One region of the Staphylococcus felis genome, then DNA from elsewhere that is predicted to be linked to it. Evidence: riboswitches for the same ligand, from Rfam matches in the RefSeq annotation. Region 1 holds a riboswitch; each other region holds the start of a gene.

What was found. A riboswitch is a leader RNA that binds a small molecule or an ion and turns the genes downstream of it on or off. The one in region 1 is predicted to bind S-adenosylmethionine.
Region 2: linked by a shared signal. The riboswitch ahead of C7J90_RS06270 (methionine ABC transporter ATP-binding protein) and the one ahead of C7J90_RS04055 (O-acetylhomoserine aminocarboxypropyltransferase/cysteine synthase family protein) in region 1 are both predicted to bind S-adenosylmethionine.
Region 3: linked by a shared signal. The riboswitch ahead of metX (homoserine O-acetyltransferase MetX) and the one ahead of C7J90_RS04055 (O-acetylhomoserine aminocarboxypropyltransferase/cysteine synthase family protein) in region 1 are both predicted to bind S-adenosylmethionine.

Annotation. Positions count from the first base shown of each region.
Region 1 covers NZ_CP027770.1:854,544-857,826, forward strand. Annotated here, with positions in the region: gene nrdD (anaerobic ribonucleoside-triphosphate reductase) at 1-878, shown strand, start outside; gene nrdG (anaerobic ribonucleoside-triphosphate reductase activating protein) at 875-1,414, shown strand; SAM riboswitch class I at 1,506-1,603, shown strand; gene C7J90_RS04055 (O-acetylhomoserine aminocarboxypropyltransferase/cysteine synthase family protein) at 1,665-2,948, shown strand; gene C7J90_RS11850 (hypothetical protein) at 2,956-3,129, shown strand; gene C7J90_RS04060 (type 1 glutamine amidotransferase domain-containing protein) at 3,227-3,283, shown strand, end outside.
Region 2 covers NZ_CP027770.1:1,338,359-1,341,641, reverse strand. Annotated here, with positions in the region: gene C7J90_RS06280 (MetQ/NlpA family ABC transporter substrate-binding protein) at 1-369, opposite strand, end outside; gene C7J90_RS06275 (methionine ABC transporter permease) at 395-1,090, opposite strand; gene C7J90_RS06270 (methionine ABC transporter ATP-binding protein) at 1,083-2,111, opposite strand; SAM riboswitch class I at 2,211-2,319, opposite strand; gene C7J90_RS06265 (thioredoxin family protein) at 2,360-2,674, opposite strand; gene C7J90_RS06260 (toprim domain-containing protein) at 2,640-3,035, opposite strand; gene gcvH (glycine cleavage system protein GcvH) at 3,256-3,283, opposite strand, start outside.
Region 3 covers NZ_CP027770.1:618,506-621,788, forward strand. Annotated here, with positions in the region: gene serS (serine--tRNA ligase) at 1-553, shown strand, start outside; SAM riboswitch class I at 1,329-1,431, shown strand; gene metX (homoserine O-acetyltransferase MetX) at 1,514-2,479, shown strand; gene C7J90_RS03045 (DUF2232 domain-containing protein) at 2,723-3,283, shown strand, end outside.

The sequences.
Region 1 (3,283 bases):
AATCAGGTGGAGACAAAGATCGATTTTGGCAATTGTTTGATCAACGTATGAAAGTATTACATGATGCACTTGTTTACCGCATAGAACGTGTCAAACAGGCCATCCCTAATAATGCACCTATTCTTTATAAGAGAGGAGCTTTCAAATATCGCTTAAATGAAACAGATGACGTCTTCTCATTGTTCGATCATCAGCGTGCAACCATTTCAATGGGCTATATCGGACTATATGAGGCTGCGACGGTCTTTTACGGACCGAACTGGGAGACGCATCCAGATGCCAAGTGTTTTACGATACGTATATTGAAGGCCATGCAGACTTATCAAAAAGAATGGACGAAACAATATGACGTATGGTTCAGCATCTATAGTACGCCGAGCGAATCACTAACAGATCGATTTTGTCGATTGGATTATGAAAAGTTCGGATCAGTACCAGATATCACAGACAAAGGTTATTATCAAAATTCATTTCACTATGATGTCCGAAAAGATGTGACGCCATTTGAAAAGCTAGACTTTGAAAAAGAATACCCTCACTATGCGAGTGGAGGCTATATTCATTACTGTGAATATCCGAAACTCGGTCACAATATTCAAGCCTTGGAAGCGGTATGGGATTATGCGTATGATTGTGTAAGTTACCTCGGTACGAATATTCCAATTGATCGATGTTATGAATGTGACTACGAAGGTGATTTTGAGACGACATCTAAAGGCTATCAATGTCCAAACTGTGGCAATCATAATCCCGAAACCGTCGATGTCGTTAAACGGACGTGTGGTTATTTAGGCAACCCTGTTCAACGTCCAACAATTGAAGGGCGTCATAAAGAGATATGTGCCCGCGTGAAACATATGAAAGCACCACGATCATGAAGTTTCAACACATTCAGAATGGTGCGGGATATATTGCCAAAATTGAATATCATAGTTTTGTCGATGGTGAAGGTGTGCGCTGTAGCGTTTATGTCTCTGGATGTCCGTTTCAATGTCAAGGATGTTACAACGTTGCAGCACAAAACTTTCGCTACGGCGAACCGATGACAGACGACCTGATTCATGAAATTATTGAAGCCTGTGAACCCAGTTATATCGCTGGGTTGAGTATATTAGGGGGAGAGCCTTTTTGTAATTTAAATATCGTCACACCACTTATTCGAGCATTCCGAGAGCGGTTCGGACAAACCAAAACGATATGGATGTGGACGGGATTTCAACTTGAATTTTTGTGGAATGAGGCACATGCGCGTCGTACTTTGCTAAAATCTATTGATGTCTTAGTTGATGGCATGTTTATTAAGCACTTGTACAAACCGAACTTGCCATACAAAGGTTCACTGAATCAACGAGTAATTCACATACCTACGTATATCGAGACATTATCCATTCCCAAATCGATTCATATCGAATGACTTAACATAAAGAAAATTCAGATAAATCATTGACTTTTCATAAGGGCTCATTTAAAATAGCTTTATTCTCATTTGCAAAATAATTCAATACGACTTATCAAGATTGGTGGAGGGACAGGCCCTACGAAGCCAGGCAACCTATTCAGTTAGGTGCTAATTCCTGCAGGGCATTCACCTGAGAGATAAGATTTACTCTAAAGTCTATCATATTCAGGATAGGCTTTATTTTTTTGAATGGAGGGGGAAGATTATGACAAACTATCGATTTGAAACGTTACAATTACACTCAGGGCAAGAAGTGGACTCAGCGACAAATTCACGAGCGTTACCTATTTATCAAACGACGTCTTTTACGTTTGATGACACGACGCATGCTGCACAGCTATTCGGATTAAAAGAAGAAGGTAATATTTATACACGCTTGATGAATCCAACAACAGCTGTACTCGAAACACGTCTAGCTGAATTAGAAGGTGGCGTTGCTGGTGTGGCAGTAGCATCAGGGATGGCTGCGATTACCTATGCGATTCAATCGGTTGCACAAAGCGGTCAGCATATTATCGCAAGTGAAACACTTTATGGTGGTACGCATACACTCTTTACCCATACATTGCCTAAATTTGGCATCGAAGTGACCTTAGTCGATACCAAAGATCCAAATCGAGTCAAACAAGCCATAAAAGACGAAACGAGAGGGATATTTGTCGAAACAATTGGTAATCCTGAGGGGAATATTGAAGATATCGAATCCCTTGCGAGTCTCGCACATGAAGCTGGCATTCCATTAATCGTAGACAATACGTTTGCGACACCGTATTTATGTCGACCTATAGCGCATGGTGCTAATATTGTCGTACATTCAGCGACTAAGTTTATTGGCGGTCATGGCACGACGATGGGTGGCGTTATTATAGATGGTGGTAACTTTGACTGGCGAAATGGTAAGTTTCCGAGCTTAACAGAGCCAGACCCGTCTTATCACGGCATTGTATTTGTCGATGCCTTTCAAGAAGCAGCACTCGCATTCAAGATTCGTACGACGTTGTTACGTGATACAGGTGCAGCCTTGTCACCATTCAATGCATTTATGCTCACACAAGGTCTTGAAACCTTATCACTCAGAGTCGAACGCCATGTTGAGAACGCTGAAAAAGTAGCGCGCTATTTAAAGCAACATCCTCTAGTGGCATGGGTCAAATATGCAGGACTTGAAACGAGTGAATATTATTCGTTGAAACAACGCTACCTTCCAAAAGGTGCAGGTTCAGTCTTTACCTTTGGCATTAAGGGAGGGTATGAGGCAGGTCGTCAATTTATTGAAGGGATGGAACTTTTTTCATTACTCGCTAATGTAGGAGATGCAAAGTCACTTGTTATCCATCCAGCCTCTACAACACATCAACAACTGACAGCAGATGAGCAACGAGCAGCGGGCATCGAACCCGAAACGATTCGTCTATCAATTGGTATTGAGCATATAGATGACATTTTAAGTGATTTAGATAAAGGATTTAAAGCAATCAAAAAGGACTGAAACAATCATGAATGAAATAAAAGAGAATAAAGCGCGCACACTTGAAAATTTGTTAGCTAAAAGACAAGAATGGGAGGATTATATTCCTATCAATCAAGCAGCTTATTTTTTAAAAGAAGAAAAAATTCATTATATCAATCAAGAAATTCAATCGTTAACCCAAACTGATACGAAGTCGTAATAGAATATCATTAAAACTAACGATTTTGATTGAGTAAGACAGATAAGTAGGCTTGGAAATGTAGTAGTATGATTATCTTTACAAAGGATGAGCATGTATGAAAAAAATAATGATTGTAAATACAAGTCATCATCAATTTGATGGATTTGATAAA
Region 2 (3,283 bases), 480 kb from region 1:
GCTATCATATTTTTGAGAATATACAGCCATTGGTTCTAAATGAACATTGCCTGCTGATTCAATTTTGTAACCTTTATCTTCTTTTTCTTTATCTAAGTATGGTGTGTGTTGGAAAAAGTTTGCGTCTAATTCGCCTGCATCCAATAATTTATTCGGTGTTGTGTAATCATTAATCGTCTTAATTTCTAGATCGTAACCTTCATCTTTTAAGATTGGCTTTGCTTCTTCTAAAATCTCAGCATGAGGTGCTGGCGAAGCACCTACAACAACCTTTTTATCATCACTACCGCCTGCTGAATCTTTATTTCCGCATGCTGCAAGCACAACTCCTAAAACTAAAATTAAAGCTAGTGATAAAACTTTTTTCATCCCTTTATTCCTCCTAAAAAGTAAATTATCTTTTATCAATTTTATTTGTAACCCAATCCCCTAGGAACTGAATGATAAAAACAATAATAAGTATTAAAATGGTCGAAATTAAAATGACATCATTTTGATTTCGCGTAAAGCCAGTCAGATATGCTAAGTTACCTAATCCACCTGCACCAATAACGCCTGCTACTGCTGTTGATCCTACTAAGGCAATAGCAGTTACAGTAATCCCTGATATGAGAGCGGGTGAAGATTCTGGAATTAACACCTTTAATATAATTGTCCATGTATTTGCGCCCATTGAACGAGCCGCTTCAATAACACCTTTATCAATTTCTTTTAGTGCAATTTCCACTAAGCGTCCATAAAAAGGGGAAGCTCCAACAATTAGGGCTGGTAAAGCACCTGTTGGACCACTAATTGTGCCTAAAATTAAGCTCGTAAATGGAATAAGTAATAATATTAAAATGATAAACGGTATCGCTCTGAATAAATTAACAAAAAATGAAACAATACTATAAAATATGCGTCCAAGCTTAGAATGACTTTTTGATGTTAAAAATAAAATAACGCCTAAGACTAATCCCAAGATAAACGAAAATACAGTCGATATGACAGTCATATAAAGTGTTTCATATGTTGCTAACCACACATCAGGCCAGCGCACATTCGGCATTGTTATCATTTCCTGTAAAATCTCGCTGAAACTCTTACCCACGACTGACCACCTCTACTTGTATATTTTTAGATTCCAGATCTGATTGTAGTGTGTTAAACGTGCTGTCTGTAATGTCAGATAAATGCACGAGTAAAAATCCGACTGACCCGGTTTTGGTGTTTTTAATATTTCCTTCTAAAATATTAATCGCCATTTGATGTTTTTGAGCGATATAAGAAATAACTGGTGCTGTCGTATTCTCTCCTGAAAATATAAACTTAACTAGCAAATCATTTTCATTCAATTCGATAGACTTCACTACATCATCTTGATCTTGTGGTGGCTCTAAGTCCTCTTGAACAAAACGTCTTGTCACGCGATGTTTTGGATTTTTAAAGACTTCTGATACGCTTCCTTGCTCAATCACTCGACCATTTTCCATTACTGCGACCTCATCACATACACGTCTAATCACATGCATCTCATGCGTAATCATGATGATTGTTAGATTTTTTTCTTTTTTTAGTTCTAATAGCAAATCTAATATTTCATCAGTAGTTTGTGGGTCTAATGCACTTGTTGCCTCGTCACATAGCAATACTTCCGGATCGTTTGCTAACGCTCGAGCAATACCAACTCGCTGTTTTTGCCCTCCAGAAAGTTCAGAAGGATACGCATGTTCACGTCCCTTTAAACCCACTCTCTCAATCAGTTTTATCGCTTCTTGTTTCGCTTCTTTTTTAGGCCTTCCAGCGATTTCGAGCGGAAATATAATATTTTCTAATACAGTACGTGACCAAAGTAAATTAAAATGTTGGAAAATCATACTTACTTTTTGGCGTTTTTTCCTAAGTTCAGCCTTAGTGAGCTGACCAATATGTTCTCCCCCTATCATCACATCACCAGATGTAGGTACTTCTAAATAATTAAATAAGCGAACTAATGTACTTTTACCGGCTCCCGAAAATCCGATAATTCCAAAAATTGTTCCTGTACCTATATTTAAATCAACATGATCAACTGCTGTTACAGTTTTTGATTTCGATTCATACTTTTTAACAATATTTTTTAACTCAATCATATTGCTAGTTCCTCCTCGTGTTACGACTCCATCTCAGACCATAATAAAAAATGCTTTCTCTTTTGAGTTAAAAGAGAAAGCATTGTATACACGTCGCTTCTCTCATCTTCAAAAGTAATTAATACTTTATGTGAATTGGCACCATTTCTAATATTTAGACGGTTGCCGGGCTTCATAGGGCACATCCCTCCACCACTCCGGATAAGAGTTTTCTGAATATTTAATTGTTATTAATCTTATCATTATACTTACGATTCGTCAATCGCTTTTTTGAAAATTTCTAACAAATATGTCACAGACTTAAACGCATAAATACGTTGTACTTCTTGATCTTGCTTCATAATGATTAAGACCGGGACTGATTGTATTTCATTTTCCCGACTCCACTCTGGATGAAAGTTTAAATCAATTTTCACGAGTGGGAGCTGTGTCATATCATTCACAATATCTAACATTCGCTCTGACATCTTACATGTCCCACACATCGGCGTATAGCCAAAAATCAGATGTGTGGGTTCATTATAATTCTCATATATATTGTTCAATTGCTCTGAAACATTCATGATATGTGTACTTTCCTTTAACATAAAAATCTTTTTTTACTTCAAAGCCGTGACGGCCTAAAACATTTGAGAGATAATCACGTGGACAGCGTGCGACTTCGGTATAAGTAGAATCAATATAAATATCAATACGTTCACTTAAATATTTCGAAAACCACTTTCGAATATTCCGTCCTTCAGCATCAGCATCCACTAAAATATAAACTTGCTTATCGTAGAGTGATTCTATCATGTTATCTATTTTTTCAACACTCATCGTGCCATGTGTACAAATAATATCTACTGATTCTGTTAATACTTCTTTGACTCTTTTTTTGTCAGATTTACCTTCTACAACAATGATTTTGTTTACGATCGCCATAGTCTTCACCTTCTAAATAAAATGGGCGTAAGACGACTTTTAATCATAGATGCGCTATGGAGCTAAATCTCAGAAAAACTTACTCAATTTGTGTTATATGGTGTTATAGCTCCTCTCGTACTTTAACCTAATCTGTCCATACGAAGTCGCTTACCTATCATTGATATAAAGTTCAAAAAACTCCAAGATAAACATGTTACCAAGGAGTTCAAAATAAGTATTATTCACCAATCATTTCTTCATAAGCA
Region 3 (3,283 bases), 240 kb from region 1:
AATTATTCAACCAGGTGTCTTACCAGAAAAATTCACAGGACAATCTGCATGTTTCAGAAGTGAAGCAGGTTCTGCAGGGCGAGATACACGTGGCTTAATTCGTTTACACCAATTTGATAAAGTCGAAATGGTGCGTATCGAAAAACCTGAAGATTCATGGAATGCATTAGAAGAAATGACTGGAAATGCTGAAGCAATATTAGAAGAGTTAGGTTTACCATATCGTCGCGTTATTTTATGTACTGGTGATATTGGATTTGGTGCTAGCAAAACTTATGATTTAGAAGTATGGTTGCCAAGTTACAATGACTATAAAGAAATCAGCTCTTGTTCAAACTGTGTTGACTTCCAAGCGCGTCGTGCAAACATCCGTTTCAAACGTGATAAAGATGCTAAACCTGAATTTGTGCACACGTTAAATGGATCTGGTTTAGCAGTAGGTCGTACATTTGCTGCTATCGTTGAAAACTATCAAAATGAAGACGGCTCTATTACAATACCTGAAGCACTTGTCCCATTTATGGGTGGTCAAACTGTAATCGAACCCAAATAATGCGTTTAAATCGCGATAGTTCAATTAAATGAATATCAGAAAGACATTCGTTTATACAGACTGAGGCTGGGACATCAATCCCAAAATAATAGCGTAGAGATGATTCATGATCGAACCATCTCTACGCATTTCTTTTATCAATCATTCGTATTGTTTGGCTCGCATTTCCTAGGGGATGGGTAGAGCCGCGGTCTCGACGCTCATCCTATTCCCTCAGGCGTCTCGCCAACAATACGACGTGATATACATGTAATTTTACATTGAAATACTTTAAAAAAAGACCTTTTCGTATCATTGAATGAATCATCTCATTATAAGAAAACTTTGAGATATTTATGTCCTAGCCTGAGTTTTAAGATACATAAGGTTTCATAAGCACTGTTTTTAAGACATTTAACACGTATCGCTCTTTTTGGAGTTAAGCATTTCCAATAAATAATATTATAGTAAGGTTACTCATGGCTTCCATGTTGACCAATTACCTTACCCAACAACGAATCTCTCCAAAAATTAGGGAAGGTTAGTCTCTATTGTGTCTTGTTTTAGACTGAAAATGGGGATTAATGTAAATAAAATTTAAATAAAGCTTTAATTATAAAACCATTGAGATGACACTATTTTTAGTAGGTGGTTATAGTGACTTCTCTGTGCGGGCAGTCTAACTTGAATATAGGAAGGTAGGGAGGTATGATGGAAAGTTCAGTTAATTCTGATATTCATTTACAAGTTGCTATCTTGTGAGGTATGATTAATTTATAAATAAAACAATTATATATACTTATTAAGAGAAGTTGAGGGATTTGGCCTGATGACACTTCAGCAACCACTTAATTTATTAAGTACGGTGCTACAACCAACGAATATTCGAGTGATAAGTCATAATAGATTCTTTTAAGTTGTGTTACCGTATATCAAATTCGGAATGCAACTTTTTTATTTTTTGGGGGAGGGGACGTGACAATGACTAATTATATTGTAGACACTTTGCATTTAGGACCATTTGAAACAGAATCTGGTGAGCGAATTGATGATTTGTTATTACGATACGAATACGTCGGTTATCAGGGACAACCATTAGTATTAGTGTGTCACGCACTAACAGGTAACCATCTTACATATGGAACAAAAGAGCATCCTGGATGGTGGCGTGAAATTATAGATGGAGGATATATGCCGCTTCATGATTATCAGTTTTTGACATTTAACGTTATTGGCAGCCCATTTGGATCGAGTTCATGTGTTACAGATGAGCATTTTCCAAAAAGAATTACGATGAGAGATATTGTCAAAGCAATTGAGATGGGCATAGAAGCATTAGGATTTGAAAAGATTGATGTTTTGATAGGGGCATCGTTAGGTGGGATGCAGGCTTTAGAGTTGCTTTACAATCAAAAGTTTGAAGTTAAAAAAGCAGCCATACTCGCATCAACCGCTAAGACGTCATCCTATAGCCGCGCCTTTAATGAAATCGCACGACAAGCAATTTATCTCGGCGGTGAGGAAGGATTGAGCATTGCGCGGCAACTTGGATTTTTAACATATCGTTCATCTAAAAGTTATGATGCACGATTCACACCAGATGAAGTAGTATCTTATCAAAAGTATCAAGGTGACAAATTCAAACGTGATTTTGATCTAGAGTGTTATTTGACATTATTAGGAGTGCTTGATAGTCACGATATATATCGTGGTCGAGATGATGTTGAGGCAATATTCCAATCATTAGATACTAAAGTATTAACCATTGGATTTAAAGATGATTTACTCTATCCGGATGATCAAATAGTTGCTTTAGGTGAGTCGTTTCAATACCATAGACATTTCTTTGTGACGGATAATGTCGGACATGATGGATTTTTATTAAACTTTAATGACTGGGCCCCTTACTTATATCATTTCTTAAAAGTTTCACGATTCCGTCGTTAAACTTAGACTTGATTGTTACAATTTTGTTATAATCTTATATATGCAAAAATATCGTTAACAAAATAAAAGGGTGTATTTATCAGTTTCATAGTTATTGTCTGTGAGTGTTCTTGAATTTTGATGATTATGCAGTGCCATGAGTTTTGTAGCGATGATTTTGAGAGTTTTGTAATAGCTAAGAGGCAATTGTATTCATATTACAAATCTTGTAAAATATAAATTATATCATAAATTAGTTTGGATGTGGCGTCATTGTTTTCACAAATCAAGCCTAAAGCAACTTTACTAGGCACTTTAGCATTAGCAGTTGTTGCTTTAGCAATGTATTTTGTGCCATTATTAGGAATTATTATTGCGTTTTTTGCAACAATACCGGGCGTTGTCTTATGGTATCGTGCTGTTCAATCATTTGGATTAGCAGCTCTGATTACTATTATTATTGCTACACTAACAGGCAGTATTTTCATCATGACATACATGATTATTCTTTTGAGTGTCAGTGCAGTAATCGGTTATCTCTTGCAAAAACGTGCCTCTAAAGAGCGTATTTTATATATGGCAACATTCGTAGCAAGTATTTTAACACTTGTTGCAATGATGATTTTACAAAGTATTCAAAAACTCCCATATGCAAATGAACTGTTAAAGCCTTATCAAAGTGCAGTAGATCAAACAATTCAAATGCAAAATTTAGATACACAATCTCAAGAGGTGTTAAATGCATCTGTTGAACAACTTGCTGTTCAAATGCCTGGACTTATCGTGATAACTATTGCGTTGTTTTTGATTATTTCATTAATCATT